Regions from separate parts of the Kitasatospora sp. NPDC056138 genome, predicted to be linked through region 1. Evidence: predicted binding sites of a transcription regulator. Region 1 holds the regulator's gene; each other region holds the start of a gene.
The links. Region 1 encodes HrcA, which represses chaperone genes, less so after heat shock. Its sites were predicted from a motif close to TTNGCACTCNGNNNNNCNGAGTGCNAA; they were not measured.
Positions count from the first base shown of each region.

Region 2: groES (co-chaperone GroES) is a predicted target of HrcA. The motif match lies at 3,264-3,290, and genes of this name have one in related genera.
Region 3: ACFC1R_RS09070 (FmdB family zinc ribbon protein) is a predicted target of HrcA. The motif match lies at 9,209-9,235, and genes of this name have one in related genera.

Region 1 covers NZ_JBHJVK010000032.1:80,944-91,459, forward strand. Annotated here, with positions in the region: gene ACFC1R_RS20390 (radical SAM/SPASM domain-containing protein) at 1-252, shown strand, start outside; gene ACFC1R_RS20395 (AMP-dependent synthetase/ligase) at 971-2,869, shown strand; gene hemW (radical SAM family heme chaperone HemW) at 2,939-4,168, shown strand; gene ACFC1R_RS20405 (DUF3097 domain-containing protein) at 4,252-5,106, opposite strand; gene ACFC1R_RS20410 (C2 family cysteine protease) at 5,253-6,563, shown strand; gene ACFC1R_RS20415 (hypothetical protein) at 6,605-7,183, opposite strand; gene htpX (zinc metalloprotease HtpX) at 7,205-8,128, opposite strand; gene hrcA (heat-inducible transcriptional repressor HrcA) at 8,424-9,437, shown strand; gene dnaJ (molecular chaperone DnaJ) at 9,509-10,516, shown strand, end outside.
Region 2 covers NZ_JBHJVK010000001.1:197,776-208,291, reverse strand. Annotated here, with positions in the region: gene tsaD (tRNA (adenosine(37)-N6)-threonylcarbamoyltransferase complex transferase subunit TsaD) at 1-377, shown strand, start outside; gene ACFC1R_RS00830 (hypothetical protein) at 374-634, shown strand; gene ACFC1R_RS00825 (polysaccharide deacetylase family protein) at 706-1,587, shown strand; gene ACFC1R_RS00820 (SAM-dependent methyltransferase) at 1,563-2,759, opposite strand; gene groES (co-chaperone GroES) at 3,434-3,739, shown strand; gene groL (chaperonin GroEL) at 3,836-5,467, shown strand; gene ACFC1R_RS00805 (LysR substrate-binding domain-containing protein) at 5,696-6,697, shown strand; gene ACFC1R_RS00800 (WhiB family transcriptional regulator) at 6,782-7,108, opposite strand; gene ACFC1R_RS00795 (response regulator transcription factor) at 7,635-8,246, shown strand; gene shbA (RNA polymerase sigma factor ShbA) at 8,642-9,238, shown strand; gene guaB (IMP dehydrogenase) at 9,554-10,516, shown strand, end outside.
Region 3 covers NZ_JBHJVK010000009.1:53,533-64,048, forward strand. Annotated here, with positions in the region: gene glp (gephyrin-like molybdotransferase Glp) at 1-80, opposite strand, end outside; gene galU (UTP--glucose-1-phosphate uridylyltransferase GalU) at 151-1,071, opposite strand; gene ACFC1R_RS09045 (GGDEF domain-containing protein) at 1,147-2,292, opposite strand; gene ACFC1R_RS09050 (5-formyltetrahydrofolate cyclo-ligase) at 2,381-2,962, shown strand; gene ACFC1R_RS09055 (penicillin acylase family protein) at 3,085-5,802, opposite strand; gene ACFC1R_RS09060 (potassium/proton antiporter) at 6,049-7,533, shown strand; gene ACFC1R_RS09065 (MFS transporter) at 7,832-9,121, shown strand; gene ACFC1R_RS09070 (FmdB family zinc ribbon protein) at 9,259-9,561, shown strand; gene ACFC1R_RS09075 (hypothetical protein) at 9,745-10,074, shown strand; gene ACFC1R_RS09080 (hypothetical protein) at 10,472-10,516, opposite strand, start outside.

The sequences.
Region 1 (10,516 bases):
GGACGCTCCTGCGCGGTGGAGCTGGGCCAGCTCTACATCGACGCCTCGGGCCATGTGCTGCCGTGCAACTCCATCGCCTGGGAGGAGCGCCGCACCATCGGCTTCGGCAGCCTCCACGAGGAGTCGCCAGAGGTCATCCTCGACCGCCGCCGCCGGGCCCTGGACTCCGCGCACAACAGCGACCGCCTCGGCTGCCACGCCTGCGACCCGCTGAACTTCGCCGCCAACGCCAGAACCGCCGCGCACCACTGACCGCGAGCCGCTCACGCCGGCCCCCGCCCGACACGCAGGGCGGGGGCCGCTCTCCAGGGTGCCGTAGCGGTTGCCCCGGGCCGTCGCCCAGTCGTCAGCGTCCTGGGCACCTGGCCGGGGGTGCCGAGCTTGCCGCCTCATCTTGCGGGGGCGGCCCGGCTGGCCGGTCCTGGGTGGGGTGGGGCCGGTCAGGACAGCGTTGCGTTGCAGTCGGAAGGTCCAGGTCACGTTCTCGGGCAGGGCGGTGACGTCCTCGTGGTGGTGGGCGGCGTCGGCGACCACGTCGATCGTCCGCTCGGGCAGTGCGGTGGCGAGGTCGGTGACCAGGGCGATGGCCGGCCGGGTGCGCGAGGCGGTGCCCTCGCCCCGCCCCAGTGCCCACAGCACCGGCCGTGCGATCGGCTTCGCGAACCTCACACGGGGCCGGCGAACACCCGCCCGCCGATCATGAAATCGACTAAAGTCGAGTGGGGCGGAGCGGGGCTCTGGCGCCCCGGGGTCGGGCAGGTTTCGTGTGCATCCGTACCACCACCCCGCAGTGAGGCTGCACTGCAGGTCCGTCGGTGTGCCAGCCTGCGGAACCCTCTTACGGAATGGCGCGCTTACCCCTAGGCTGCGTATTGCCCTCTTGTTACTGGCAAGTTAATAAGGCGGGCCGGTCGGCCTGCCCCCACAGCCACCGCCCTCACCCTCGGCCACCCGCCCCCGGAGGTCCTCGTTGAGCACCGCGCAGACCATGATCGAGCGACGTCCGCCCTCTGTCGCCCACCTCTTCCTGGACCGGGTCGCGGCCACTCCGGACGCCGAGGCGTACCGCTTCCCGGCGCCCCTGGACGAGCACGCCGCCGACGGCGCACCCGGCGCCGAGCAGTGGCGCTCGCTGACCTGGGCGCAGACGGCCGAGCGGGTCAAGGCGGTGGCGGCGGGGCTGATGGCGCTCGGCGTCCGGCCCGAGGAGCGGGTCGCGATCGCCGCCTCCACCAGGGTCGAGTGGATCATCGCGGACCTCGGCAACATGTGCGCGGGCGCCGCGACCACCACGGTCTACCCCAGCACCAACGCCGAGGAGACCGCCTTCATCCTGGCCAACTCCGCCAGCACGGTGCTGTTCGCCGAGAACGCCGCGCAGCTCGCCAAGGCCGTCGCCGAGCGCGCGAAGCTGCCCGAGCTGCGGTTCGTCGTCCTCTTCGACGGCACCGCCGAGCGCCCAGAGGACGAGGGCCTCGAAGTGCTCACCCTGGCCGAGCTGGAGCGGCGCGGCAGCGAGTACCTCGCCGAGCACCCCGACGCGGTCACCAAGGCGGTCGACGCGCTCGACCGGGAGCAGCTCGCCACCCTGATCTACACCTCCGGCACCACCGGCCGCCCCAAGGGCGTGCGCCTGGTGCACGACTGCTGGGCGTACCAGGGCGTGGCCCAGCAGGAGAGCGGGCTGCTGCGCTCCGACGACGTGCAGTTCATGTGGCTGCCGCTCTCGCACGTCTTCGGCAAGGCGATGATCTCCGGCCAGATCGCCACCGGCCACGTGATGGCCGTGGACGGCCGGGTGGACCGGATCATCCACAACCTGCCGGCCATCAGGCCGACCGTGATGTGCTCCGCGCCGCGCATCTTCGAGAAGGTCTACAACGGCATCGCCGGGAAGGCCAGAGCGGAGGGCGGTGCCAAGTACAAGATCTTCCTGTGGGCGGCCAAGGTCTCCCGCGACTACGCCAGGGCCACCCAGGCCAGCCTGGTCGCCACCGGCAAGGCCGGCGCTCCCCTCGCGCTGAGCCTCCAGCACGCCGTCGCCGACAAGCTGGTCTACGCCAAGATCCGGGCCGCCTTCGGCGGGCGGCTGCGCGGTTCGGTGTCCGGCAGCGCGGCGCTGGCCCCCGAGATCGGGTACTTCTTCAAGGGCGCGGGCGTGCCGGTCCTGGAGGGCTACGGCCTGACCGAGACGAGCGCGGGCACCAACGTCAACCCGGCCGAGGACTACCGCATCGGGACGGTCGGCCTGCCGCTGCCCGGCACCGAGGTCCGGATCGCCGAGGACGGCGAGATCCTGCTGCGCGGCCCCGGTGTCATGCGCGGCTACCACGACCTGCCCGAGCAGACCCGGGAGGTGCTGGAGCCGGACGGCTGGTTCCACACCGGTGACATCGGCGAGCTGGTCGAGGACGGCTACCTGCGGATCACCGACCGCAAGAAGGACGTCTTCAAGACCTCCGGCGGCAAGTACGTCGCCCCCACCGAGATCGAGAGCAAGTTCAAGGCGGTCTGCCCGTTCGTCAGCAACGTCCTGGTGATCGGCAACGGCCGCAACTTCTGCACCGCGCTGATCGCCCTGGACGAGGGCGTGATCATGCCCTGGGCGAGCGAGCGAGGCCTCGGCGGCAGGTCGTACGCCGAGGTGGTCGCCACCCCGGAGGTCAGGGAACTGGTCGACGGCTACGTCCGGAAGGTCAACGCCGAGCTCCAGCGCTGGCAGACGATCAAGAAGTTCTCGCTGCTCCCGCGCGACCTGGACGTCGAGCACGGTGAGCTGACCCCGAGCCTCAAGATCAAGCGCCCGGTGGTCGAGCGGGTCTACGCCGACGCGGTCGCCGAGATGTACCAGGGGGCCAACGAGGCGTGACGCCACCCGGTCCGGTCCGGCTCCGGTCCTGATTTCAGGGTGTCGTGAGCCGTACCGGACAATGGGGGCATGCCCTCCGCACTCCCCGACGGCGAACCCGTGCCGTCCGACGGTTCCCTGCCCGACCACGCCCTCGCCGGTCTGGGCCGGCGGCCGTTCGGCTTCTACGTGCACGTGCCGTACTGCGCCACCCGGTGCGGCTACTGCGACTTCAACACCTACACCGCCACCGAGCTCCGCTCGTCCGGCGCGGTGGCCTCCCAGGAGACGTACGCCGACAACCTGATCGCGGAGATCCGGCACGCCCGGCGGGTCCTGGGCGACGCCGAGCTGCCGGTGCGGACGGTGTTCCTCGGCGGCGGCACGCCGACCCTGCTGCCCGCGCGGGACCTGGTGCGGATGCTGGCGGCGATCCGGGACGAGTTCGGTCTGGCCGCCGACGCCGAGGTGACCACGGAGGCCAACCCGGAGTCGGTGAACCCCGCCTACCTCGCCGAGCTGCGCGAGGGCGGCTACAACCGGCTCTCCTTCGGCATGCAGAGCGCCCGCCCGCACGTCCTGACGCTGCTCGACCGGCACCACACGCCGGGCCGCCCCGAGGCGTGCGTCGCCGAGGCGCGGGCGGAGGGCTTCGAGCACGTCAACCTCGACCTGATCTACGGCACCCCCGGTGAGTCCGACGACGACTGGCGGGCCTCGCTGGACGCCGCGATCGGCGCCGGGCCCGACCACGTCTCGGCGTACTCGCTGATCGTCGAGGACGGCACCAAGCTGGCCGCCCGGATCAAGCGCGGCGAACTCCCCATGGTCGACGACGACGTGCACGCCGACCGCTACCTGATCGCCGAGGAGGCGCTCTCCGCCGCCGGCTACTCCTGGTACGAGGTCTCCAACTGGGCCACCACCGACGCGGGCCGGTGCCGCCACAACGAGCTCTACTGGACCGGCGCCGACTGGTGGGGTGCGGGCCCCGGCGCGCACAGCCACGTCGGCGGTGTGCGCTGGTGGAACGCCAAGCACCCCGCCGCGTACGCCCAGGCCCTGGCCGAGCGGCGCACCCCCGCGCAGGGCCGCGAGGTCCTGCCGGACGAGGACCGCCGGGTCGAGCGCATCCTGCTCGAACTGCGCCTGCGGGAGGGCTGCCCGCTCTCGCTGCTCGCCGCCGACGGCCGGCGCGCCGCCGAGCGGGCCCTGGCGGACGGGCTGCTGGACGCGGGTGCGTTCGGTGCGGGGCGGGCCCGGCTCACGCTCCAGGGGCGGCTGCTGGCGGACGCGGTGGTCCGCGACCTGGTCGACTGACCGACGGGCCTCCGGCAGGGGCCGGCCGGCCGTCCCGGGGGCGGTGGAGACGGCCCGCGCCCCTGCGGACGGGCCCCTCGCCGCTAAGGGGTTTCCGGGACGGTGACGAAGTCGATCAGTTCCTCGACCTTGGCGAGGAGCTGCGGCTCCAGGTCCTTGTAGCTGTGGACCGAGGCGAGGATGCGCTTCCAGGCGGCCGGGGTGTCGAGCGGCCAGCCGAGGCGGCGGCAGATGCCCTCCTTCCACACCTCGCCGCGCGGGACGGCGGGCCAGCCCGGGATGCCGACGCTGCCCGGCTTCACGGCCTGCCAGATGTCGACGTACGGGTGGCCGACGACCAGCACGCGGTCGCCGGTGACCCGGGCCGCGATCCGCTGCTCCTTGGTGCCGGGCAGCAGGTGGTCGACCAGGACGCCCAGGCGGCGTCCCGGCCCCGGGGCGAACTCGGCGACGATCGCGGGGAGGTCGTCGATCCCCTCCAGGTACTCCACGACCACGCCCTCGATCCGCAGGTCGTCGCCCCAGACCCGCTCGACCAGCTCCGCGTCGTGCCGCCCCTCGACGTAGATCCGCGACTCCCGGGCCACCCGGGCCCGTGCGCCGGGCACGGCGATCGAACCGGAGGCGGTGCGCCCCGCCCCCGCCCCCGCCCCGGCGCCCTGCCGGGCGGGCGCCGGGGCGGCCGGGCGGACCAGTGTCACCACCCGGCCCTCCAGCAGGAAGCCACGGGGCGTCAGCGGGAAGACCCGGTGCTTGCCGAACCGGTCCTCCAGGGTGACGGTCAGGCCCTCGGCGGTCTTCTCGCACCGCACCACGGCCCCGCAGAACCCCGTACTCACCTCCTCGACCACCAGGTCGCGCTCGGCGGCCACCTCCGGCGCGGGCTGCTGCCGCTTCCACGGCGGGGTCAGGTCGGGTCCGTACTGCCTGCTGTGCATGCGGCCGACTATATGAAACCTGGTGCGGTGTCAGGGAGCGGGCGCACGAGGCGGGGCGCCGCCCCCGCCGGTACAGGTGTCGGGGAACCCTCGTATCCTCTTGGTCGCCCGTGGGCGAGGCACGGGCACGCGACGGGGGAGGGCACGTGGGTTACCACCGCAACAACTGGCAGCAGGCGGCCAACAACGTGGCGGGCTACCTCCCGTTCGGCCGCGAGGTCATGGCGGTGGTGAACATCACCAAGGCGTTCACCGACGAGGTCGGCCTGGAGCGGCTGAAGTACGTCCCCGACGGTCACCCCGTGGTGGAACTCCCCTGGCAGCCGCCCGGCCCGCCGCCGGACCCGGCCCGGGTCGAAGCGGTCGGCCGCCAGGCCTGGGAGGCGCTCTTCGCCGACACCGACCGCTTCGGCGCCCGTCCGCTGCTGGACCAGGTCGGCAACCTGCTGGTGCCGCTGCCGCCCGCCGAACTCGACCTGGTGATCCGCCGGTTCGGCCCGCAGGGGCTGCTGCGCTGGGACGAGCTGATGCACGTCACCGACGCGAACGAGGAGGAGGCGTACGACTTCTACCGGCAGCAGGAGGTCTTCAACTGGCTGCTGCGCACGGTCAGTCCGTACGCGACGATGCTGATCGGCGACTCGATGCCGTGCAGCCAGCCGACGTACCGGCTGCTGCCGGAGGACGAGCGTGCGGGCAGGACCGCCGGCTGGGTGCTCCCCGAGGGGCCGTTCGCCCAGGTCGACGGCACGTACCTGACCGAGAACTGGCAGCGGGTCTCGGCCTCCACGGAGGCGATGAGCTGGCAGGACATGGACCAGGGCCGGTTCGGTACCTGCTGGATGCTGACGTCCATGCAGGCCGTGCTGCAGGCCAACCCGGCCTACGCCCCGCGCCATCTGCGCCAGGAGGCCAACGGCTCGGTCACCTTCACGCTGTACGAGAAGGGCCGGCCGTACGACGTGACGGTGGTCGCCGACCTGCCGATGGTCGGCAACAGCCTGTACGGGGCCAAGGGGCACAGCAGCGACCCGCGCTACGCCGAGACCTGGCCCGGCTACTACGAGAAGGCCGTGGCCCAGTGGTACCGGGGGTACGAGGAGATCGCCCACGGCGGTCTCGCCGCGCGGGCGCTCGCGTTCCTGACCGCCAGGCCCGTGCAGGACATCGACATCAGCTCGCCCTGGGTGATCCACGAGATCGCCGACCGCAAGGCGCGGGGCCAGGCGGTGACCGTCGGCACCAAGGGCCAGGGCAGCGACCGGGACACCCTGATGGGTGGCCGGCTCGCCACCAGCCACGCCTACTTCGTCAAGGACGTCGACGTCCCCGGGGGCCGGATCTGCCTCGGCAACCCGTGGGGCGACGGGGCCTCCCGCACCATGTGGGAGGCCTGGCTCGGGTTCCACGACATCCAGCACTACCTCTCCAACGCGGAGGCGGCCTTCACCTGGTAGCCCGTCGGCAGCTTCCCGGCAGCCCCCGGCCCGGCCCGAGGTCAGAGGCCGGGGGCACCCCAGACCGGGAACCAGCGGGACAGGTCGGGCTCGATCCGCAGGTCGTCCGCGAGCATCGCCTTGACCTGGATCTCCACCGGGTTGTTGCGCTTCTCGCCGGGGAGCGGGGCGAACGGGTAGAAGGTGCCGCGCTTGTAGAGGTAGACCAGGCCCAGGGGCTGGCCGCTCTCGTTGCGGAAGGCCACGATCGAGCAGAGCAGCTGCGGGCCGAAGCCGTTGGCCTCCAGCTCACTGTTGACCGCGTGCAGGTCGTTGACCAGCTCCGGCAGCTCCTCGGGGGTGTGCCGGGCGAGCAGCCAGGAGTAGCCGTAGGAGTCCTGGCTGGCCTCGACCGGCGCGCCGCCGCGCCCGGTGTCGGCGTCGAGCAGCGCCCGGACCTGCCGCTCCACCTCGCCGAACGCACCGCCCTCCACCGCGGCGAAGCACACCGAGCCGAGCCCGGTCGGGCGGAACCCGGCCGCCGCCTGAAGGGTGAGCGCCGCCGAGGGCACGGCGAAGAGCTGGTCGAGATCGGGCCTGACCGGCTTGGTGCGGCCGAAGAGGGCGTCCAGGAATCCCACGGTGGTCCTTTCGAGGTGCGGTCAGCGGCCGAGCTGGGCGGAGATCCGGGCGAGCTGGGCGAGCCGCTGCTCCAGCGACGGGTGGGTGGACAGCAGCTGGCTCGCGGTCTCCCGGGCACTCAGCGCGGGCGCGAAGTAGAAGGCGTTGTACGGCTGCGCCTGGCGCAGGTCCTTGCTCGGGATGGCCGCGATCTGACCTGTCACCTTGGTGAGCGCCGAGGCCAGTGCGCTCGGCCGGCCGGTGAGCTGGGCGGCGGCCCGGTCGGCGGCCAGCTCGCGGTAGCGGGAGAGCAGCCTGGTGAGCAGGAAGCTGATCGCGTAGACCACCATGCTGACCAGCGGGATGATCAGCATCGCGATGGCCGCGTTGCTGTCGTTGTTGTTGCGGTTGCCGCCGCCGATGAAGCCGCCGTACAGGGCGATCCTGGTCATCACCCCGGCGAGCACGCCGAGGAATCCGGCGATCGTCATCACGGCGACGTCCCGGTGCGCGACGTGCGAGAGCTCGTGGGCGAGGACGCCCTCCAGCTCCTCCGGCTCCAGCCGGCGCAGCAGCCCGGTGGTGACGCAGACCACGGCGTTCTGCGGATTGCGGCCGGTGGCGAAGGCGTTGGGCATGTCGTTGTCGGCGACCGCCACCCGGGGTTTGGGCATGTCGGCCAGGGCGCAGAGCCGGTCGATGGTCCCGTGCAGCTGCGGGTACTGCTCCGGGGTCACCGACCGGGCGCCCATCGCCCGCTCGGTGATCTTGTCGCTGAACCAGAACTGGGCCACGAAGAGGCCGCCGGAGATCAGCACGATCAACGGCCACGCCCCGCGCAGCAGGACGATCAGGACGCCCGTGAACCCGACATAGAGCAGCCCGATGAAGAACATCGTGACGACCATCCGCCCGGTCAGGCCGCGGTCGGGTGCGAAGCGGGAGTGCTGGGATGAAGCCGACATCTCTGCTCCTTCGTTGCCGTCGCTCGCCTTCGATGCTGCCACTCGCGGAGCCCCGGGGCACCGACTTCACACCGGAGATCCGGCAAGGATCACCGGGGCGGCCCGTTCCTGCCGTCGGACCCGGGCCGTACACTGGCAGGTACGGTTCTGGCACTCTGCCTTCCAGAGTGCCAAGAGAGCCGGGCAGCCATCGGTTCAACGGACGAAGACGGAGGTGCGTGCCGTGTACAGCGAGCGCAGTGCTGACGAGCGCAAGGCAGACGCGCGCCGCCTCGACCGTCGCGAGATCCGTCCGCTGGACGAGCGCAGGCTGGCCGTGCTGCGCGCGATCGTGCAGGACTACGTGGGCACCGAGGAGCCGGTCGGCTCGAAGGCCCTGGTCGAGCGGCACAACCTGGGTGTCTCCCCGGCCACCGTGCGCAACGACATGGCGGCCCTGGAGGACGACGGCTTCATCCACCAGCCGCACACCAGCGCCGGCCGGATCCCGACGGACAAGGGCTACCGCCTGTTCGTCGACCGGCTGGCCGAGGTCAAGCCGATGAGCGCGCCGGAGCGCCGGGCGATCCGGCACTTCCTGGACGGCGCGGTCGACCTGGACGACGTGGTGGCCCGTACGGTCCGGCTGCTCGCGCAGCTGACCAGACAGGTCGCGGTGGTCCAGTACCCTTCGCTGTCCCGGTCGACGGTGCGGCACATCGAGCTGGTGGCGCTGGCCCCGGCCAAGGTGATGCTGGTGCTGATCACCAACACCGGCCGGGTCGAGCAGCGGCTGGTGGACTGTCCGGGCACGGTCGGTGAGAGCGTGCTGGCCGATCTGCGCTCCCGGCTCAACGCCGGCGCGGTCGGCCGGCCGCTGCCCGAGGTCCCCGGCGCGCTGGAGGAGCTCCCGGGCGCCTTCGAGCCGGACGACCGCCCGACGGTCAGTGTGGTGCTCGCCACGTTGTTCGAGACGCTGGCCGAGCAGAACGAGGAGCGGATCATGCTGGCCGGCACGGCCAACCTGACCCGCTTCGGACACGACTTCCCGCTCACCATCCAGCCGGTGCTGGAGGCATTGGAGGAACAGGTCGTCCTGCTCCGCCTGTTGGGTGAGACGGCGGATGCTGGGATGACGGTCCGGATCGGTCACGAGAACGAGTACGAGGGGCTCAATTCCACCTCTGTCGTCTCGGTCGGTTACGGTTCCGGCGACCAGAGTGTGGCAAAACTCGGGGTGATCGGTCCGACCCGGATGGACTACCCGGGCACAATGGGGGCGGTGCGAGCGGTGGCACGGTACGTGGGTCAGATCCTGGCCGAGTCGTAAGAGAGGCCGCTGGTTGAACCGGCGGTGACCAGTCGCAAGCACTTCTACAGGCGGAACAAGCGGAGCATTTGGTGGCCACGGACTACTACGCGGTACTCGGCGTCCGACGGGATGCGGGGCAGGACGAGATCAAGAAGGCGTTCCGGCGCCTGGCACGCGAACTGCACCCGGACGTCAACCCGGACCCGAAGACGCAGGAGCGGTTCAAGGAGATCAACGCCGCCTACGAGGTGCTCTCCGACCCGCAGAAGCGGCAGGTGTACGACCTCGGCGGCGACCCGCTGTCGCCCAACGGCGGCGGCGGTGGAGCGGGCGGCTTCGGCGCCGGTGCGGCGGGCTTCGGCTTCTCCGACATCATGGACGCCTTCTTCGGCGCCGCCTCCGGCCAGCGCGGCCCGCGTTCGCGGACCCGGCGCGGCCAGGACGCGATGATCCGTCTGGAGATCACCCTGGAGGAGGCCGCGTTCGGCACCACCAAGGAGCTCCAGGTCGACACCGCCGTCACCTGCACCACCTGCTCCGGCGAGGGCGCCGCACCCGGCACCTCCGCGCAGACCTGTGACATGTGCCGCGGCAAGGGCGAGGTCTCCCAGGTCACCCGGTCCTTCCTGGGCCAGGTCATGACCTCCCGTCCCTGCCCGCAGTGCCAGGGCTTCGGTACGGTCGTCCCGACCCCGTGCCCCGAGTGCGCGGGCGACGGCCGGGTCCGCGCCCGCCGTACCCTCACGGTCAAGATCCCGGCCGGTGTGGACAACGGCACCCGGATCCAGCTGGCCGGCGAGGGCGAGGTCGGCCCCGGCGGCGGCCCCGCCGGTGACCTCTACGTCGAGATCGCCGAGACCGCGCACCCGACCTTCCAGCGGCGCGGGGACGACCTGCACTGCACCGTCACCATCCCGATGACGGCCGCCGCGCTCGGCACCCAGGTGCCGCTGCAGACCCTGGACGGCCTGGAGGAGGTGGACATCCGTCCCGGCACCCAGTCCGGGCAGTCCATCCCGCTGCACGGGCGCGGCATCACGCACCTGCGCGGCGGCGGCCGGGGCGACCTGATAGTGCACGTCGAGGTGCAGACGCCC
Region 2 (10,516 bases), on a different contig from region 1:
AGGAGGTGCCGATCGCCGATGTCGCCGCCTCCTTCCAGGAGGCCGTCACCGACGTGCTCACCCGCAAGGCCGTCAAGGCGTGCAAGGCCAACGGTGTCGACCACCTGATGATCGGCGGCGGCGTGGCGGCGAACTCGCGGCTGCGCGAGATGGCCCAGCAGCGCTGCGACAAGGCCGGCATCGTGCTGCGGGTGCCGCGGCCCGGCCTGTGCACCGACAACGGCGCGATGGTCGCCGCGCTCGGTGCCGAGATGGTCTGGCGGGACCGGGCACCGTCCTCCTTCGACCTTTCGGCGGACTCCTCGCTGCCGGTCACCGAGGTCTCGGTGCCGCACACCGATCTGCACTCCGCCGCGCACGAGGCCCTGCGGTCATGACCCTCGCCGCGATGTGGGAGGCCCGCGCGGTCGAGGGCCGGGGCGGCGAGCTGCACCGCTGGGCGCTCGAGACCGCCCTGCCCGCCCTGCGCGGCTCGGCCGGCCTGGAACGGACCGAGGTGTTCACCGCGGACGGGGACCGGGTGCTGCTGATCACCTGGTGGACGGCCGGGCCGGTCCCGGTCCCCGACCCGCCCGCCGAGCTGCTGTCCCGTCCGGTGCACCGGTGGAGCTTCACCAGCAGTCACCTGGAATGACCGCGGCAACCGCGTGGAATAGCCTGACGTCCCGATAAGTGTTCGATACACGAATACGGGAGCGCGGTTCGGTGAGGAACTTCAGGACGTACGCGGCCGGGGCTGCGGTGCTGCTGGTGGCGCTGACCGGTTGCGGCAGCGGCGGCGGGGGCGGCAAGAGCGCGGCGGCGCCCCAGGGCCCGGCGGGCGGGGCACCGCAGAACTCCGCCTCCCCGCAGGCCCCGGCCTCCTCGGCGGCCCCCCAGGCCGACGCCGCGGCCTGGGAGAAGTGGAAGCTCAAGCCGCTGCCCGAGGCGCCCGCCGCGCCGGCCGACAAGCCGATCAAGCTCACCGCCAAGGGGCCGGTCCCGGTCTTCAGCGAGGTCCCGACCAAGGACAAGGTCGTCTTCGTCACCATCGACGACGGTGCGGAGAAGGACCCCAGGTTCGTCGAGATGCTCACCGACCTCAAGGTGCCGATCTCGATGTTCCTGACCAAGGACATAATCAAGAACGACTACGGCTACTTCAAGCCGCTGCAGGCCCTCGGCAACCACATCCAGAACCACACCGTGGACCACCCGCAGATGAGCAAGATATCGGCGGCCAGGCAGAAGTCCGAGGTCTGCGACGACCAGGCGGCGCTCACCCAGCAGTACGGCAAGGCGCCGCTGCTCTTCCGTCCGCCGTTCGGGGACGGCGCGAAGACCGAGAGCCTCAACACCGCCGTGCAGGAGTGCGGCCCGCGCGGCGTGGTGCTGTGGCGCGAGTCGATGCAGATACACGACATGCAGTACCAGTCCAGCGACAAGAAGCTGAAGCCCGGCGACATCATCCTCGCCCACTTCCGCGGCCCGTCGGAGCTCAAGGGCGAGACCATGACCCAGATGTTCGGCGAGCTGCTCAGCCGGATCCAGGAGCAGGGCTTCGCGGTCGCCCGGCTCGAGGACTACATCCAGGCGCCCGCCGGCTGATCCGCCGTCACGGGCCGGCCGAGCATCATCAGCGGGCCGTGGTCGGTGCGGCTGAGGATCACCGTCAGCTCGTTCGGGCCGCTGGGCTTGAGCTGGCGGCGCAGCTCCTCGGGGGTGATGCCGATGCCGCGCTTCTTGATCACCACGGTGCCGACCCCGCGCTCGCGCAGCAGGGCCTTCAGCTTCTTCACGTTGAACGGCAGCACGTCGCTGATCTCGTAGGCGTGCGCGTACGGGGTGGGCACCAGCCGGTCCGAGGTCAGGTAGGCGATCATCGGGTCGATCAGCCGCCCGCCGATCTGCTCGGCCACCTCGGCGACCAGGTGGGCCCGGATCACCGCGCCGTCCGGCTCGTACAGGTAGCGGCCGACCGGACCGGCCGGCGGGTCCGGCAGCAGACCACCGGTGAGCGTGCGGTCGCCCGGCAGCAGCGTGGCCCGGTGCGGCCGGTCGGCGCGCGTGCCGAACCAGAGCGCGGCCTCCTTCACCTCGCCGTGGTCCGAGACCCACTCGGCCTCGGCGCCGTCCGGCACCAGCTCGTGCGGGATGCCGGGGGCGACCTTGAGCGCCCCGAACGGCGTGCGGCGGGCGGCCTCGATTGCCCAGGAGAGCGGCGGCGAGTACGCCTCGGGATCGAACACCCGGCCACGCGCGGTGCGGCGCGCCGGGTCGGTGAAGACCGCGTCGTACCCGGTCACGTCCACCTCGGTGACGTCCGCGCAGCGCACCTCGATCAGCTCGGCCAGTCCCAGCGCGGCGGCGTTCGCCTCGGCGACGGCGCAGGTCAGCGGATCGCGGTCGACCGCGAGCACGGCGATCCCGACCCGGGCCAGGGCGATCGCGTCGCCGCCGATCCCGCAGCACAGGTCGGCCAGGCGGCGCACGCCCAGCGCGGCGAAGCGCTGCGCGCGCCACTCGGCCACACTGCGGCGGGTCGCCTGTTCGACACCGTTGGGGGTGAAGTACAGCTCGTCCGCCTGGTCGCCGAACTTCGCCCTGGCCCGCTGCCGCAGCTGCGCCTGGGCCAGCGCGGCGGACACCAGCGGGGCGGGGTGCTCGCGGCGCAGCCGGGTGGCCAGCGCCAGTTCCTCGCCGGCCTTGAAGTCGCGCAGCTCGGCCAGCAGCGCCTGGCCCTCGTCGGTCAGCAGGGCCCGGAACGATTCGATCTCCACGGGATCATTCTCCCCGTTCGGCGGGGTTCGCAGGTCGGCCGCGGAGGGTCGCCGGCCGCGGCGACGGCGGCGGCCGGGCCCGCGGGTCGGCTCGGTCGCACGTGTTGCTGCTGCGGTGACACCGCCGCCCGCGGACCGGTACGGCCGCGAGGACGAAATGCACGGTGGCGGCGGAGCACGGCCCCGAGGGCCAGCAGTACCGGGGCTACGAGTGCGGCGGGGATCCACCGGAGCGGAGCCCCGCTCGGCTCGGGCCGCGGGGCCGAGTCCGGCATCCGGTCGGTGTGGCCGGGCAGCCGGAGGAGACCCGCGCCGGCCGTCACCGCGGCGGCGATCACGCTCACGGCGAACAGGGCCGGGGTGATCGCCACGTCGGGCCCCCCGGCGGGTCCGGTCCTGGTAGAAGTCGACACGGCAGGTCGGTGTTCCGGCCGCCGGGGTTCGCGCACGAGTGCGTCCACTCGGGCGCCGTGACCGGGTTTCGCGGAACACGGAGCCACGCCGTTGGCACTCTGGTTGACTGAGTGCTAACGGCCGCCTATGGTCGTTCCTGGCACTCCCCACCGGGTGAGTGCTAACGCGATGAAGCGTGTCTGACCCCCGCGACGGCAGGCCCGCAGGAATCGCCACCGACCTGTAGAACAACCCCGTAATCTCCGAAGGGGAGCTCGGACGTGACCGCCAGCAGCAAGGTTGCCATCAAGCCGCTCGAGGACCGCATCGTGGTCCAGCCGCTCGACGCCGAGACCACCACGGCCTCCGGCCTGGTTATCCCGGACACCGCCAAGGAGAAGCCCCAGGAGGGCGTCGTCCTGGCCGTCGGCCCGGGTCGCTTCGAGGACGGCCAGCGTCTTCCGCTCGACGTGACCGTCGGCGATGTCGTCCTGTACTCGAAGTACGGCGGCACCGAGGTCAAGTACAACGGCCAGGAGTACCTGGTCCTCTCGGCCCGCGACGTCCTCGCGATCGTCGAGAAGTAAGACGAAACCAGCCCGCCCCGGATCCGTGTCAGCACTGACAGGGGCCCGGGGCGCGGTTGTTGGCTCACGTACGCAGAAACCCTAGGAAACGGAACCATGGCGAAGATCCTGCAGTTCGACGAGGACGCCCGCCGCTCGCTGGAGCGCGGTGTCAACAAGCTGGCCGACACCGTCAAGGTGACCATCGGCCCCAAGGGCCGCAACGTCGTCATCGACAAGAAGTTCGGCGCCCCCACCATCACCAACGACGGTGTGACCATCGCCCGCGAGGTCGAGCTCGACGACCCGTACGAGAACCTCGGCGCGCAGCTGGTCAAGGAGGTCGCCACCAAGACCAACGACGTCGCGGGTGACGGCACCACCACCGCCACCGTGCTCGCCCAGGCCCTGGTCAACGAGGGTCTGCGCAACGTCGCCGCCGGTGCCGGCCCGGCCGCCCTGAAGAAGGGCATCGACAAGGCCGTCGCCGCCGTCTCCGAGTACCTGCTCGCCAGCGCCCGCGAGATCGAGGGCAAGGACGACGTCGCCGCCGTCGCCTCGCTCTCCGCGCAGGACACCCAGGTCGGCGAGCTGATCGCCGAGGCGATCGACAAGGTCGGCAAGGACGGTGTCATCACCGTCGAGGAGTCGAACACCTTCGGCGTGGAGCTGGACTTCACCGAGGGCATGCAGTTCGACAAGGGCTACCTCTCGCCGTACTTCGTCACCGACGCGGAGCGTCAGGAGGCGGTCCTGGAGGACCCGTACATCCTGATCAACCAGGGCAAGATCTCCTCCATCCAGGAGCTGCTCCCGCTGCTGGAGAAGATCCTGCAGGGCGGCGCCTCCAAGCCGCTGCTGATCATCGCCGAGGACGTGGACGGCGAGGCGCTCTCCACCCTCGTGGTGAACAAGATCCGTGGCACCTTCAACGCCGTGGCCGTCAAGGCCCCGGGCTTCGGCGACCGCCGCAAGGCCATCCTCGGCGACCTGGCCACCCTGACCGGTGCCACCGTCATCTCCGAGGAGGTCGGCCTCAAGCTCGACCAGTCCGGCCTGGACGTGCTGGGCACCGCCCGCCGCGTGACCATCACCAAGGACGAGACCACCGTCGTCGACGGTGCCGGCGACCACGAGGCCGTGGCCGGCCGCGTCGCCCAGATCAAGGCCGAGATCGCCGCCACCGACTCGGACTGGGACCGCGAGAAGCTGCAGGAGCGCCTGGCCAAGCTGGCCGGCGGCGTCTGCGTCATCAAGGTCGGCGCCGCCACCGAGGTGGAGCTCAAGGAGCGCAAGCACCGCCTGGAGGACGCCATCTCGGCGACCCGCGCCGCGGTCGAGGAGGGCATCGTCGCCGGTGGTGGCGCCTCCCTGGTCCACGCCGCCAAGGTGCTGGAGGACGGCCTGGGCCTGACCGGTGACGAGGCGACCGGTGTCGCCGTCGTCCGCCGCGCGCTGGTCGAGCCGCTGCGCTGGATCGCCCAGAACGCCGGCCTGGAGGGTTACGTCATCACCTCCAAGGTCGCCGAGCTGGAGGCCGGCCAGGGCTACAACGCCGCCACCGGTGAGTACGGCGACCTGGTGAAGGCCGGCGTCATCGACCCGGTCAAGGTCACCCGCTCCGCGCTGGAGAACGCCGCGTCGATCGCCTCCCTGCTGCTCACCACCGAGACCCTCGTGGTGGAGAAGAAGGTCGAGGAGGACGCCGCCGCGGGTCACTCGCACGGCGGCCACGGCCACTCGCACTGACGCTCGCTTCAGCGACCGGAGGCCCGGCCCGTACCCTGTGGGGTGCGAGCCGGGCCTCCGGCTGTTCTCCGAGGGGTGCCGGTTGCGTCCCGGCGGCCCCGGCGGGAACCTGCGGCAGCGGAGCCCCGCCCCCGGTGCGGTACGGTCTCCGGACTCCTGGCCGGTGTCTGAACCCGTCTGGCATCAGGGAAATTTTGCGATGTCCAAAGTCTGCCTTATAACTGAGGCATGATCGAGGCCCGCCACCTGCGCGTCCTGCGCGCTGTCGCCCGGACCGGTTCCTTCTCCGCGGCGGCCCGAGAGCTCGGCTGTACCCAGCCCGCCGTCAGCCAGCAGATGAAGGCCCTGGAGAAGTCCGTCGCCACTCCGCTGGTGGTCCGTTCGGGGCGGGGCATGCAGCTGAGCGAGGCGGGCCAGGTGCTGCTCAAGCACGCCACCGGCATCCTCGCCGGGCTCTGCGCCGCCGAGGAGGAGGTGGCCGCGATCGCCGGGCTGCGGGCCGGCCGGGTGCGGCTGGTCTCCTTCCCGACGGCCAGTTCCACGCTGGTCCCGCCGGCGGTCGCCCGGCTGCGGGGCGCCCATCCGGGGGTGCGGGTGTCCCTGGTCGAGGCCGAGCCGCCGGAGTCGCTGGCGATGCTGCGCGGGGGTGAGTGCGAGATCGCGCTGGCCTTCCGCTACCCGGACTCCCAGGGCGGGCTCTTCCCGGCCAGTGCGCACAGCACGCCGCGCGAGGCCCGTGCCGAGGCGACCCTGGAGGCCGCCGCCACGCTGGCCGCCAACGACTGGTCCGACCTGGTGGTCCGGCCGCTGCTGGACGATCCGCTGGTCGGGCTGCTCCCGGCCGGGCACCCGCTGGCCGGGCGGGACGAGGACAGCCCGGTGGACCTGGCCGAGCTGGCGGCCGAGCAGTGGATCGCGGGCTGTCCGCAGTGCCGGGGGCACCTGGTGGAGCTCTGCGCCGGCGCCGGGTTCGAGCCCCGGATCGACTTCGCGACCGACGACTACCCCGCGGTGGTCGGCCTGGTCGCGGCCGGTCTCGGGGTGGCGGTGCTGCCGGGGCTCGCCTTGCGTTCGGTGCGCCAGTCGGGCGTCGCGGCGGTGCCGGTGCGGGCGGCGAGCGGCGACCCGGCGGCCCGTCAGGTGGTGGCGCTGACCCTGCCGGACCTGGCCGACGTACCGGCCGTCTCGCTGATGCTGGACCAGCTCTGTGGTTCCGCGGTCACCGGCTGACCCGTGGCCGGTGTGAGCGGCCGATCGCTCCCGCGACGCGCGAAAACCTCGTGAAGGAACGTTTCTTCACGAGGTGTGGGAATGTCAGTGGCCTGCTGCCGTGGGCAGCCCGAGCGGGACCTCGACCAGCCGGTTGCGGGAACGGCCCATCAGTTCCTCGCGCTCGTCCTCGGTCAGCCCGCCCCAGACGCCGTACGGCTCGCGTACGGCCAGCGCGTGCGCCGCGCACTCGGCCCTCACCGGACACCGCATGCAGACCTCCTTGGCACTGGCCTCGCGCGAGCTTCGCGCGGCCCCGCGCTCGCCCTCCGGGTGGAAGAAGAGCGAACTGTCCACGCCGCGGCAGGCGGCGGAGAGCTGCCAGTCCCAGAGGTCTGCGTTGGGGCCGGGGAGGCGGGAGAAATCTGCCATGGCTTGTTCCCTTCGAGGGTCCGACGCCTGGAGGCTCGTCGGCTCGGCGAGGTCGCGATGGGGCCGGTATGGACACATGGAAATATGACTTACGGCACTCACTGGGACAAGTCACCCACAGAGTTACACAACAGTCAATGACCGTACGGAAGCTATAAAAACGGACAAACAGGGGCATGGTGTTTGGCGGGTGTCACTGTGGCAACCGGGTGGCTCCGGGGGGCGCGGGCGGTCCTGATGGCGCGCGCGTGGTGCGCGGACCGCGCAAAAGTGCGGCGTGTGCACCGCGAGGTGGCTGATCCGTAATGGGTCGGCCACGTACAGTGGTGGAGATGGCCCTGAGGGCCGTAACTCATTCGAGTGACGGTCGTTGGTTGTGCGGAGGCGGTTAGCGGGCGCTGGGCGTCGGGAACGGTCGCGGAAGATCCACGATCCAAACGAAGTCCGCCGCCAATCGGCCGTGTCGGAGAGAGTTCGAACCAGCCAGGAGGCTCAACGTGACGCGGATCAGCTGCGGAGGACGGTCATGACATCCGTACTCGTCTGCGACGATTCCCCGCTCGCCCGGGAGGCGCTTCGCCGCGCGGTGGCGACGGTGCCCGGTGTCGACCGGGTGACCACTGCGACGAACGGTGAGGAGGTACTGCGCCGCTGGGTGGCCGACCGCTCCGATCTCGTCCTGATGGACGTCCGGATGCCCGGCCTCGGCGGCGTGGAGACCGTCCGGCGGCTGCTGTCGGCGGATCCGGGCGCGCGCATCATCATGCTCACGGTCGCCGAGGACCTGGACGGGGTGGCCCTCGCGGTCGCCGCCGGCGCCCGCGGCTACCTGCACAAGGACGCCTCGCGCGCCGAGCTGCGGGCCACCGTCACCCAGGCGCTGGCCGACCCGACCTGGCGGCTCGCCCCGCGCCGGCTGCGCAGCCCCGACATGGGTGCGGCTCCCACGCTGACGGCACGTGAGATCCAGGTGCTCGAAGGCATGAGCCACGGGCGCAGCAACGCGGAGATCGGCCGGGAGCTTTTCCTCTCCGAGGACACCGTCAAAACCCATGCCAGGCGCCTGTTCAAGAAGCTGGGCGCCTCGGACCGCGCACACGCGGTGGCCCTCGGTTTCCGCTGGGGTCTGGTCCGCTGAGAGACGGCTGCCCGGCCGTTTCGATCGCTCAGACGTATGACGTTGAGGTCCCGAGGCTGCACCATGGAGTAGTGGAGCACCTCGGGGACCGGCGGACAGGGACTGCGGCGAAGAGTGCGGCCGCAGGAGGCTCGGCGAGCGGGACGGATCAAGGCACCTTCGGGCCGGTGGCGGCTTCGGAGGGCGGGGCGGGAGGCGGCGCGATGCGGACGGTGGCGACGCACGGTGGTGCGGTGCATAACGTTCCGATGCACAACTCCGGACGCGGTGCCGCGTTTTCCGGTCCGACCAGGCACCATGGACCGATGTACGACGACGAGGCCCGGTCCGACGAGCCCCCGCCCGGTGCTCCCGCAACCGATCAGGCCGATCAGTCGTACGCGGAGGACGACGAGATGCGCAGGCCGGTGCTCGGCACCGGCGGCTCGGCGCAGCTGGGCGGGCTGGTCGCCGCCGCGGTCCGCGGCGAGGGTCCCGCGATCGACGCACTGCTCGCCTACGTCCACCCGCTCGCTCTGCGCTACTGCCGGGGCCGGCTGGTCCGGCTGCCCGGGGGCGCCCGGCACCATGTGGACGACGTGGCCCAGGAGGTCTGCGTCGCGGTGCTCTGCGCACTGCCGCGCTACAAGGACGAGGGCCGCCCGTTCGAGGCCTTCGTGTACGGGATCGCCGCGCACAAGATCGCGGACCTGCAGCGGGCCGCGATGCGCGGTCCCGGCTCCACCGTGATCCCGCCCGACGACCTGCCCGAGCTCCCCGACGAGGCGCTCGGTCCCGAGGAGCGGGCACTGCTCAGCAGTGACGCCGCCTGGGCCAAGGAACTGCTCTCCAACCTGCCCGCGCGCCAGCGTGAGCTCGTGCTGCTGCGGGTGGCCGCCGGGCTGTCGGCGGAGGAGACCGGCGAGGTGCTCGGCATGTCGCCCGGTGCCGTGCGGGTGGCCCAGCACCGGGCGCTGAGCCGGCTCCGGGCACTGGCGGAAGAGTCCTCGTAGCGCCCGCGTTGTCAAGGGGGCGCGATCCAATACCCCGGACACCAGTACCATGGGGTATCGGCGCCTGGTCGGGTCGCCCAAAGTTTCGTAGGCGTTCGCGAGGTTCCCTCGGAGGTTCCTCCAAACGTTGAGCGTTCTGGTGGCCTGAGCCTGAGCCGGTGTGCGCGGGCGGACCAAGGCCGTACGACGGCCGATGTCTCCGCCCTGCTGAGAGCTACGTGCCCGGAAACCCCGGCCGGGTGCGATTCAGATCGACGGCCCTCCCTCCTTGCCCGGCCTTGGCCAGGAGGGGCCCATAGGAAGGTCACCCCGCACATGTCTTATAACGCTGCAGGCGTACCCGAGAAGTTCGCCATGCTCGGGCTCACGTATGACGACGTCCTGCTGCTGCCCGGGGCCTCCGAGGTGCTGCCGAACGAGGTCGACACGTCCTCCCGGGTCTCCCGCAACGTCCGGGTGAACATTCCGATGCTCTCGGCGGCCATGGACAAGGTCACCGAGTCCCGGATGGCCATCGCGATGGCCCGCCAGGGCGGCGTTGGCGTGCTGCACCGCAACCTGTCGGTCGAGGACCAGGTGAACCAGGTCGACCTGGTGAAGCGCTCCGAGTCCGGCATGGTCACCGACCCGATCACGGTCGGCCCGGAGGCCACCCTGGCCGAGGCGGACGCGCTCTGCGCCCGCTTCCGGATCAGCGGCGTCCCGGTCGCCGATCCGGAGGGCAGGCTGCTGGGCATCGTCACCAACCGTGACATGGCCTTCGAGTCGGACCGCAGCCGCCAGGTCCGCGAGATCATGACCCCGATGCCGCTGATCACCGGCAAGGTCGGCATCTCCGGTGAGGAGGCCATCGGCCTGCTCCGCCGCCACAAGATCGAGAAGCTGCCGCTGGTCGACGACGAGGGCCGGATCAAGGGCCTGATCACCGTCAAGGACTTCGTCAAGGCCGAGCAGTACCCGAACGCCGCCAAGGACGCCGAGGGCCGGCTGCTGGTCGGCGCCGCCGTCGGTGCCTCCGCCGAGGCTTTCGACCGCGCCCAGGCGCTGGTCGGCGCCGGGGTCGACTTCCTGGTCGTGGACACCTCGCACGGCCACAGCCACAACGCGCTGGCCTGGATCTCCAAGATCAAGTCGGCCGTGGGCGTGGACGTCGTCGGCGGCAACGTCGCCACCCGGGACGGCGCCCAGGCGCTGATCGACGCGGGCGTGGACGGTGTCAAGGTCGGTGTCGGCCCCGGCTCGATCTGCACCACCCGCGTGGTCGCCGGTATCGGCGTC
Region 3 (10,516 bases), on a different contig from region 1:
AGGTGCTCGTCGACCGTCCACATCCGCGGCGCGGCCGGGACCGGAGTCCCTTCGCAGCAGGGGTCGTTCGTCCCGGTCATCGCCTCACGCTCGCCTTCTTCGCAGCTCGGTCGCAGCCCAGCGGCCGATCGTCCGCCGATCGCCCGCAGCTCAGTCCTGCATCTCGGTGGCCACGAACTCCCTGAGCCAGGAACGGAACTCCGACCCCAGGTCCTCGCGCTCACACGCAAGCCGGACGATAGCGCGAAGGTAGTCCGCGCGGTCGCCCGTGTCATAACGGCGGCCCTTGAAGATCACACCGTGGACCGGGCCGCCGGTGGACTCGTCCCGCTGGGCGAGCTCGCGCAGCGCGTCGGTCAGCTGGATCTCGCCGCCCCGGCCGGGCCTGGTCTCGCGCAGCACGTCGAAGATCGCCGGGTCGAGGATGTAGCGGCCGATCACCGCGTAGTTCGACGGCGCGTCAGCGGTCTCCGGCTTCTCCACCAGGTCGGTGACCCGGAAGACGTCGTCGCCGAAGCCGTTGGGCTTCACGGCGGCGCAGCCGTAGAGGTGGATCTGCGAGGGGTCGACCTCCATCAGCGCGACCACCGAACCGCCGAGCTCCTGCTGCACCTGGATCATCCGGGAGAGCAGCGGGTCGCGCGGATCGATCAGGTCGTCACCGAGCAGGACGGCGAACGGCTGGCCCGCGACGTGCTGTTCGGCGACCGAGACGGCGTGCCCGAGGCCCTTGGGGTCGCCCTGCCGGACGTAGTGCATGTTGGCGAGCCGGGCGGACTCCTGGACGCGCTTGAGCTTGTCCCGGTCACCCTTGCGTGCGAGCAGCTCCTCCAGCTCGTACGCCCGGTCGAAGTGGTCCTCCAGGGCCCGCTTGTTGCGCCCGGTGACCATCAGTATGTCGGAGAGCCCCGCGGCGGCGGCCTCTTCGACGACGTACTGGATGGCCGGCTTGTCGACGACCGGCAGCATCTCCTTCGGCGTCGCCTTGGTGGCCGGCAGGAAGCGGGTCCCCAACCCGGCGGCAGGAACAACTGCCTTGGTGACGGGCATTCGGGGGTGCGTCTTCGTCATGGCGTTGACCTTACTAAGGCATGGTTCCGCTGAGCTGAGATCTGGGTTAATCGACCGTGAAACCCAGGATCGCCTTCAGATCCCATCGTGAGCGGCGGCCACAGCGGCAGTGGTGTGGGCAGCACCGACGGAGGTGAGAGGAGTCGCCTCCCCGGTGCAGGGCGCCAGATTACCGGTGTTTTCCACGCTTTTGGGCTGAGTGTCCCGAACTTCCGCTCCATCCTGGGATACGGCGGTTATGGGAGTCGGTTCGCTGCCATCGCTGGTGCCGATGAGGGCAGTTGGGTGCGAGTGACGTACGCGGCTCTTCGGATGCGTGGGCTCCACGGGCCTTGTGTGACTGATGCGGCTCTCGTGACCTGTGTGATTGGTGCGGCCCATGCGGTCGCCATGGCCTGTGCGGTCGGTGCGGTTGGTCTGGTCACCGTGATCGGTGGGGTCGGTGCGGTCGCCGTGATCGGTGGGGTCGGTGCGGTCGCCGTGATCGGTGGGGCCCCCGTGATCGGTGGGGTCGGCCGTACGCCAGCAGTCGCCGCCGTCGGCGCGGGCACGGGCCAGCGCCCGGTCCGCGGCGCGCAGCAGCACGGCGGCGTGCGCCCCGTCGGCTGGCAGCACCGCGACACCGATCGCGGCGGTCAGACCGTTGCCGCCGACGTGCCGGCGCGGCTCCGGGCCTGCGGGCGACCAGTCCAGCAGCCGGTGCCTGCGCACCGACCAGCAGAGCCGCTCGGCGACGTGCGCCGCGCCGTCCGCCCCGGTGTCCGGCAGGACGATCAGGAACTCCTCACCGCCGTACCGGCCGAGGGTGTCCGAACGGCGGATCTCCACGCTCAGCCGCTGGGCCAGGTCCCGCAGCACGGCGTTGGCCCGGCGCCGGCCGTGCTCGGCCACCACCGCCTCGAAACCCGTGATCTCCATCATCAGCAGCGCCAGCCGGCGCGGGCGCTCGCCCGGCTCGGCCCGGCGGGAGCGCTCCACCTCCCGGTCCAGGGTGAGTTGGAGGTGGCGGTAGTTCCAGACACCGGTCTGCGGGTCGCAGGAGGCGGTCCGCCGGAGCACGTCGCACTCGGCCTCCAGCTCGGCGATCCGCCGCCCGAGAGCCGACTCCCGCTCGGCGGCGTGTGCCGTGGACCGGCGCAGCCGCAGACCGGACAGCACGGCCGTGGCCAGCCCGGTGGCGCTCAGCCCGGCCAGGGCGGCGGCCAGCAGCTGGGTGGACATCCATCGCCTTCCGCATGTCAGGCTCTGAACGCCGGGCGGCACGGGACAGACCCGTGGCGTCGGCGGGAGCGGAACCCAGGAGGATCCATTGCACAACGAGAAGGCCGAGCTGAGGTCACGGTTGCTCGCGGACCGGCGTGCGCTGTCGCCCGAATGGCGCGAAACCGCCGCCGCCGCACTGTCCGGACGCGCCGTGGAGCTGGCCGGAGCGGGGCAGACCGTCGCCGCGTACGTCTCGGTCGGGGCGGAGCCCGGGACCCGGCCGCTGCTGGAAGCCCTGCGGGAGCGGGGGGTTCGGGTGCTGCTGCCGGTGCTGCTCCCCGACAACGACCTGGACTGGGCGGAGTACTGGGGCCCCGAGCAGCTCGCCCCCGCCGGGCGCGGACTGCTGGAGCCGACCGGACCGCGGCTCGGCCCCGAAGCGGTCTGCGCCGCCGCGCTGGTGCTGCTGCCGGGGCTCGCGGTGGACCGGCGGGGCCTGCGCCTCGGCCGCGGCGGCGGCTCCTACGACCGCGTCCTGGCCCGGCTGGCCCGGGCCAGGGTCCGCCCGGTGCTGGCCACCCTGCTGTACGACACCGAGCTGCTCGACGCCGTCCCCGCCGAGCCGCACGACCTGCCGGTGCAGGTGGCGGTCACCCCGGCCGCCGTCCACCGCCTCGCCCCCCGCTGACCCGCCCGGGGTGCGGACGCACGCAGGGGCGCGGGGAACCCTGCGGGCGGCCGTGCCCTCCACCGAGGACCGGTCGCGCAGTTCCCCGCGCCCCTGGACGATCGTCCGCTCGCTCCGGCGCCCTACTGGGCGCTGAGGACCAGCTTGTGCTTGGTCGCCTTCTCCACCGCGTCCGCCGACCAGGCCCAGGGGAGGAGTTCGCCCTTGGCCCACAGGGCGGTCTGGTCGTTGTAGTTGGCGTGGAAGGCGTGGCCCGAGGCACCGCCGACGTTGATCCAGCGGGAGGCGTTGAAGTCGCTCAGGTCGACGACCATCCGCATCGAGGGGATCCAGTCCACCTGGTACCCCGCCGCCGCGTTCCACCCGGAGGCGTTGACCGCCGCGCTGCCGCCGGAGAGCTGGTACGGGCCGCGGTTGAGCAGCTTGTGGACCAGCCCGGAGGCGATCGAGGAGTCGTCGGTGCCGAGCGTCTGCTCCTTGAGGGTCAGGGAGTGCAGCCGGCCCCAGTTCCAGGTGGAGATGTCCTTGCCCATCTGCGCCGTGAGGTCCTGGCGGGCGTCCTTCATGGCCTCGGCGAGCAGGTTGTTCAGGCCGTGCTGCTGCACGTGGTTGGAGTCGATGTAGTCCCACCAGGTGCTCTTCGGGTTGCCGAGCAGCTGCCGGACCACCTCGGTCCACCGGTCGCCGCCGTCGGGCTGGGCGAAGTGCGCGTCGCGGGTGCCGCACTCGGTGACCGGGTGCGCGGCGCCGCCGATCGCGTCGTCGGGCAGCGTGTTGTTGCTCTTCTGGCGGACCAGCAGGCAGTCGCCCTTGGCGCGGAGGTCGGCCGGGAACTTCTGGCCGAAGGCGAGGGTGAGCAGCTGGCGCCAGACGCCGTTGTAGTACGCGGCGGCGGCGGAGTAGGCGTCCTGGTGGTAGTTCCAGTCCTTCAGCAGGTCCTGCGCCTCGCGGACGTACGGGTCGTTGATCTGGACCTTGAGCAGCAGCGGGACCAGCGTCTGGGCCATCACGTTGGTGTTGTCCAGCTGCATCGACTGCATGTCGTCCGGCGAGATCTTGCCGCCGTTCTTCAGCTTGCCGTCGATCAGGTCGGTGATCTCCTTGGCCCGGGTGCCGTACTCCCAGTCCTTGGTGAGCAGGTACGGGTACGTGGGGTCCACCACGGCCTGGTTGGCGGTGACGATGTAGCCGTTCTTGGGGTTGAAGCTGTACGGCAGCGAGTTGAAGGGCACGAAGTCCTTCTTCCAGCCGTAGCTGGAGTCCCAGCCGGGGGCCGGGTAGCTGCCGTCGCCCTTGGTGCGCTGCGGGATCATGCCCGGCGCCTGGTAGCCGATGTTGTTGCTGGTGTCGGCGTAGATCAGGTTCTGGGCGGGGACCGCGAAGTCGGCGGCGGCGGACCGGAAGTCGGTCCAGTTGGCCGCGCGGTCGAGCTTGAAGACGGCGTCCATGGTCTTGCCCGGGGTGAGGGCGGTCCACTGGAGTGCCACGCCGTAGCCCTGGGCGCGGTCGGGGGCCGCGTTGCCCGCGGGGGCGTACTTGCCGACGGTCTGCTGCTCGGAGCTCTGGTCCGAGATCAGCGGGCCGCGGTCGGTGCTGCGGACGGTGATGGTCCGGTCGGCGCCGCCGGCGACCTTGATGGTCTCCTTGCGGGTCTGGAACTTCACGTTCTGGCCGTCGACCAGGTAGGTGTCGGGGCCGGTGACCTTCTCCAGGTAGAGGTCGGTGACGTCGGCGCCGAGGTTGGTGAAGCCCCAGGATACCTTCTGGTTGTGGCCGATCACCACGCCGGGCATCCCGGCGAAGGTGAAGCCCGAGGTGTCGAAGGCGCAGCCGGCGCTGACGGTCCGGCAGTGCAGGCCCATCTGGTACCAGACCGAGGGCAGGCCGGGGCCGAGGTGCGGGTCGTTGGCCAGCAGCGGCTTGCCGGTGGTGGTGTGGTCACCGCTGACCACCCAGGAGTTGGAGCCGATGCCCTGGCCCTGCGGGCCGAGCAGCTGCGGCAGCGCGGCCATCTTGGCGGAGATGTCGGTGAACAGCGCGTTGCTGGCGGCCCGGCCCTGGGCGGCACCCGTCGGGGCGGCGGAGCCGTCGGCCGGCTTGTAGGTGCCGTCCGTGCCGACCGTGCCGGTCTTCACGATGGTGCCGTTGCGGTCGTACGGGTACGCCGGGTAGAGCTGGGCGATCTGCTCCGGCGCGAAGTCCTGGGAGAGCAGCGAGCGGTCGATCTCCTCCTGCATGTTGCCGGAGAGGTTCCAGGCCATCGCCTTGAGCCAGGCCACCGAGTCGACCGGGTCCCACGCCTCGGGCTTGTAGCCGCTGTTCACCGTGCCGAGCAGGGCGTACTCCAGCGAGGCGCTCTGACCGCCGGGGTGCTGGGCGAGCCAGGCGTTGACCCCGTCCGAGTAGGCCTTCAGGTACTTCTTGGTGTCGGCGGACAGCTGGGTGTCGTACTCCTGCTGCGCGACCTGGCGCCAGCCCATGGTGCGCAGGAAGGTGTCGGTCTCGACCTGGCTGGAGCCGAACATCTCGGAGAGCCGGCCCGAGGTGACGTGGCGTCGGACGTCCATCTCCCAGAACCGGTCCTGGGCCTGCACGTAGCCCTGGGCGCGGAACAGGTCCTCGGGGGTGTCGGCGTACAGCTGCGGAATGCCGTTGGCGTCGCGCTTGACGTCCACGGGCGCGGACATGCCGGCCACCGTCACGCTGCCGTCCACGTCGGGGAACGAGGCGCGGACGGCGCTGACCGCCCAGTAGCCGCCGCCTCCGACGGCGGCCACGAGCAGCACGACCAGCACGAGCACGATCAGACGGGCGCGCCGGAACTTCTTCGAGCGGGGCATCTGGGTCCTTGGCTGGGTTGCGTTGACGGCCGTGACAGGTCACCACATTAGGGCGACTCAGCTGGCGGACATGCACGGGGGACGTCCACGGTGGGCTGAGGTGGACCTTACCGGTCTCGCCGGACGGACAGCGACGATCAAAGAGCAGGTAAAATGTTAGACTGAGTAACAAGTCGTCGAACGAGCCATCAGCTCCGACCACTCGCCTGCCCCGACCGCCCCTACGACGTGCCGAGGTGCCACTGCGTGACTGTCGACCACCTGAACCGCCTCCTGCTCGAGTTCTCCGTGATCCTTCTGTTCGCGGTGGTGGCCGTGCGAATCTCGACCCGATCAGGGCTGCCCAGCCTGCTGATCTACCTGGGGATCGGCGTCGCGCTGGGCCAGAACGGCCTCGGAGTCACCTTCAACAATGCCGAGCTCACCCAGGTCCTCGGCTACGCGGCCCTGGTGGTGATCCTCGCCGAGGGCGGTCTGAAGACCAGCTGGCAGACGATAAAGCCGGTCATGCCGGCCGCCTCGGTGCTGGCCACCGCGGGTGTGGCGGTCAGCGTCTTCGTCACCGCCGCGGGCGCCCACTGGCTGGCCGGGTTCGACTGGCGGGTCTCCCTGCTGCTCGGCGCGATCGTCTCCTCCACCGACGCCGCAGCGGTCTTCTCGGTGCTGCGGATGGTGCCGCTGCCCACCCGGCTGACCGGCCTGCTGGAGGCCGAGTCCGGCTTCAACGACGCCCCCGTGGTCATCCTCGTGGTCGCCTTCGCCACCACCGGACCGCTGGACCCCTGGTACGTCCTGGTCGGCACGATCCTCGCCGAGCTGGCCATCGGCGCCGCTGTGGGATTCGCCATAGGCAGGCTCGGCGCGTACGGGATCAAGCACGTCGCGCTGCCCTCCTCCGGCCTCTACCCGATCGCCGTGATGTCGCTGGCCGTACTGGCGTACGCGGGCGGCTCGCTGCTGCACGGCTCCGGCTTCCTGGCGGTCTACACCGCCTCGGTGATCCTCGGGAACGCCAAGCTCCCGCACGGCCCCGCCGTCCGGGGTTTCGCGGACGGGCTGGCCTGGATCGGGCAGATCGGCATGTTCGTGGTGCTCGGCCTGCTCTGCAACCCCGACACCATGCGCTCGGCGGTCATCCCGGCGCTGGTGATCGGAGCGGTGCTGGTCTTCGTCGCCAGACCCGCCTCGGTCCTCGCCTCCCTCACGCCGTTCCGGCTGCCCTGGCGCGAGCAGGCCCTGCTGAGCTGGGCCGGGCTGCGCGGAGCGGTGCCCATCGTGCTGGCGACCATCCCGCTGGTGGCCGAGGTGCCGCAGGCGCAGGAGGTCTTCAACATCGTCTTCATCCTGGTCGTCGTCTTCACCCTGCTCCAGGGCCCGACCCTGCCGCTGGTCGCCCGCAAGCTGCGGATCTCCGAGGGCGCGATGGGCCAGGACCTGGGCATCGAGTCCGCGCCGCTGGAACACCTGCACGGCCGCCTGCTGTCGGTCGCGCTCTCCGGGACGTCCCGGATGTCCGGCGTCGAGGTGGGCGAGCTGCGGCTGCCCGCCGGGGCCGCCGTCACCCTGGTGGTCCGCGACGACAGCAGCTTCGTCCCCGACAAGGCCACCGTACTGCGGGCCGGCGACGAACTGCTCGTGGTCACCACCGAGGAAGTCAGCGAGGCTGCGGAGCGCAGGCTGCGGGCGGTCGACCGAGGCGGAAAGCTTGCCGGATGGCTGCACGGGCGCTAGATTCACACCTTTTCCGTGCCGTTCACCTTCTGTGGCCCGCACGGACCGGGTCCGCAGTGCGTACTATGGACCGAAATACCTGTTTTCATCACCGAAAACCCGCAACATCTGTCTGATGCAGAGTTGGCGCGACCGCTCGGCGGCCGTGGTCCCATCTCAGGTCGGCCCGCTTCCAGCACCATCGGCCACCCCTGGACCCCGGTATCAACCCCGGTCAACGCACGAGAGGACGACTCTCGGCGCTGCCGGGGGAAACCCATACCCCGGCCGCGCTACCAGGCAGCAGGAAGGACCGACCGTGACGGCCCGCCGAACGGTCGCAGAGCCCACTCCTACCCGCGTCGGCTACGGCACGCTGCTCCGCACCCCCGGAGCCTGGACCTTCCTGGTCCCCGCCTTCGCGGCCCGACTCCCCTACGCGATGCTCAGCGCGGCCATCGTGCTGCTCATCCAGCACGAGTACCACTCGTACGGCACGGCCGGCCTGGTGGTGGCGTTCGCCGCGGCGACCCAGGCGCTGATCGGTCCGCAGACCGGTCGGCTCTCCGACCGGTCCGGCCAGGCCGCCGTGCTGGTCCCCACCATCGCGGTGCACGCCGCCGCGGTGGCCGCACTGATCGCGCTGGCGCTGAACCACGCGCCGGTCTGGACGCTCTACCTGGCGGCCGGTACCGCCGGTGCCAGCGTGCCGCAGATCGGCGCGATGGTCCGGGCCCGCTGGGTCGCCAAGTTCCCCGACTCGCCGCAGAAGCTGAACACCGCGTTCGCCTTCGAGTCCGTGACCGACGAGTTCACGTTCGCGATCGGCCCGGTGCTGGCCTCCGGGATCTCCGCCTTCGCCTCGCCCTCCATCGCCCTGATCACCGAGGCCGCGCTGACCGTGGTCGGCGGTCTCGCCTTCGCCGCGCAGCGCGGTACCGCACCGGCGCTGCACCCCCGGGTGCCCGGCGCCAAGCAGGTCTCGGCGCTCTCCTCGCCCGGCGTCCGGCTGCTGGCGGGGTCCTTCCTGGGCGTCGGCTCCGTCTTCGGTGCGATGACCGTCTCGGTGACCGCCTACGCCACCGCCGAGGGCCAGTCCGGCCTCACCGGCGTGGTGTACGGGATCTTCGCGGGCGGCAGCATGCTGGCCGGTGTGCTGTACGGCATGATCTCCTGGCGCCGTTCGGTCAAGCAGCGGATGCTCGGCAGCTACACGCTGCTGGTGCTGGGCTGCTCGACGCTCTGGGCGATGCCCAACCTGACCACGCTGGCGATCGCCGGACTGTTCTGCGGTCTGGCCATCGCGCCGACCCTGATCAGCGGCTACACGCTGGTCGAGACGCTGGTCTCGGACGGCGCCAAGACCGAGGCGTTCACCTGGCTGACCGGGGCCATCGGGCTCGGCCTGGCCGCGGGTTCCATCGTGGCCGGACTCCTGGTGGACCAGCACGGCGCCTGGGCCGGCTTCGTGGTGCCGGTCTTCGGAGCCGGGCTCGGCCTGCTCGCGCTGGCCTCGCTGCGGCGGCTGCTGGACGCCCCCGGCACGCCCAGCCGCACCGTGGCGCACGGCGGGGCCCAGGTCCAGCTGGCCGGTGCGTCCAAGGGCTGAGGCACGTCTGCGCGGCGCGCCGGACGGGGCATCTCACACCCGGCGGCGCTGGACTGATCCAGCGGAATGCCGCATCATTGACCGTCGTTAGCACTCATCAGGCGCGAGTGCCAGGGGGAAGTGCAGGAGGAAGACAAGTGCCCACGTACCAGTACCAGTGCACCGAGTGCGGCAACGGCCTGGAGGCGGTGCAGAAGTTCACCGACGAGGCGCTGACCACGTGCCCCGACTGCCAGGGAAAGCTCCGCAAGGTCTTCTCGGCCGTGGGCGTGGTCTTCAAGGGCTCGGGCTTCTACCGCACCGACAGCCGCTCCTCGTCGAGCAGCTCGGTGAGCTCCTCGACGTCGTCCTCGACCTCGGCGTCCTCGCCCTCGTCGTCCACCGCGCCGGCTCCGGCCGCCGCCTCGGCGCCGGCGGCGAGCACCAGCACCGCGAGCTGACACGGACGCACTCCGGGCCGCCGCTGCGGCCCGCTCGAAAGGCCCGGGTTCGGAGACGAACCCGGGCCTTTCGTATGACCGCATCACCCCTGTGGGTGAACGGAGTTATCCACAGCGCCGGGTTTTCCACAGGAATTGACGGGGGGATTCCCCGGCGGACGAGGGCCGCGCACCCTGATGCGCATGACGACGTTCCTGGAACAGCACTCGCCGCACTCGCACCCCGCCGCCGCCCGCACCGCCAGGGCCGCCCCCTCGGCCGTACCACCCCGGCGTACCGTCCCCGCCTTCCCGCCGATCCGGCGCGGGGGCGGTGGGCGACACCGGCTCCAGCAGGCCGTCCGGCACCGGCCCGGAGTCCTGGTGACGGGCCTGCTGGCAGCCGCCACCGCGTTCACGGCCGGGCCGCTCCGCCCCGGCCCCCCTGCACCGGCCGCCCCCTCGACCGCCTCGGCAGCGGCCGCGCCGGTCGCCACCCCGCGCTGCACCGGGACGGCACCACCGAACGGATGAGCACGCGGGAATCCATCGGAATTCGCCGGGCGCCACGGGCACTCGCCGGAGTTCTCCAAAAATCGTCGGAGCCCACTGACCTCGCGCATCCGGAATTCGTCGAGGCCGAAGCCTGAGGGCTCTACCGACACCCCGCACGACACGAAAGGCCGGGGAATTCCTGCTTCGCGGCAATTCCGTCGTTCTCGTTGCCGCCGCCGTGGCCGGCCGACGCGTCGAAGGTCGCCGTGCCATCACAAGTCGCCGTGCCATCAGAGAGGCCGGGAGGATGACGTCCGGCCTGGTGCCTGGCGCTGCACGGCCGGGCGCGAATCAGCCGCAGAGGTCGGCGCCGCCGAGCGGTCGGCCCGTCCACCGCCGCCCTGTCGCCCGTTGCCCCCAGCCCGCCCGGGCCCGGCTAGTCGCCGTGGTGCGGGGGCCGCTGGCTCAGGTACCAGTCCAG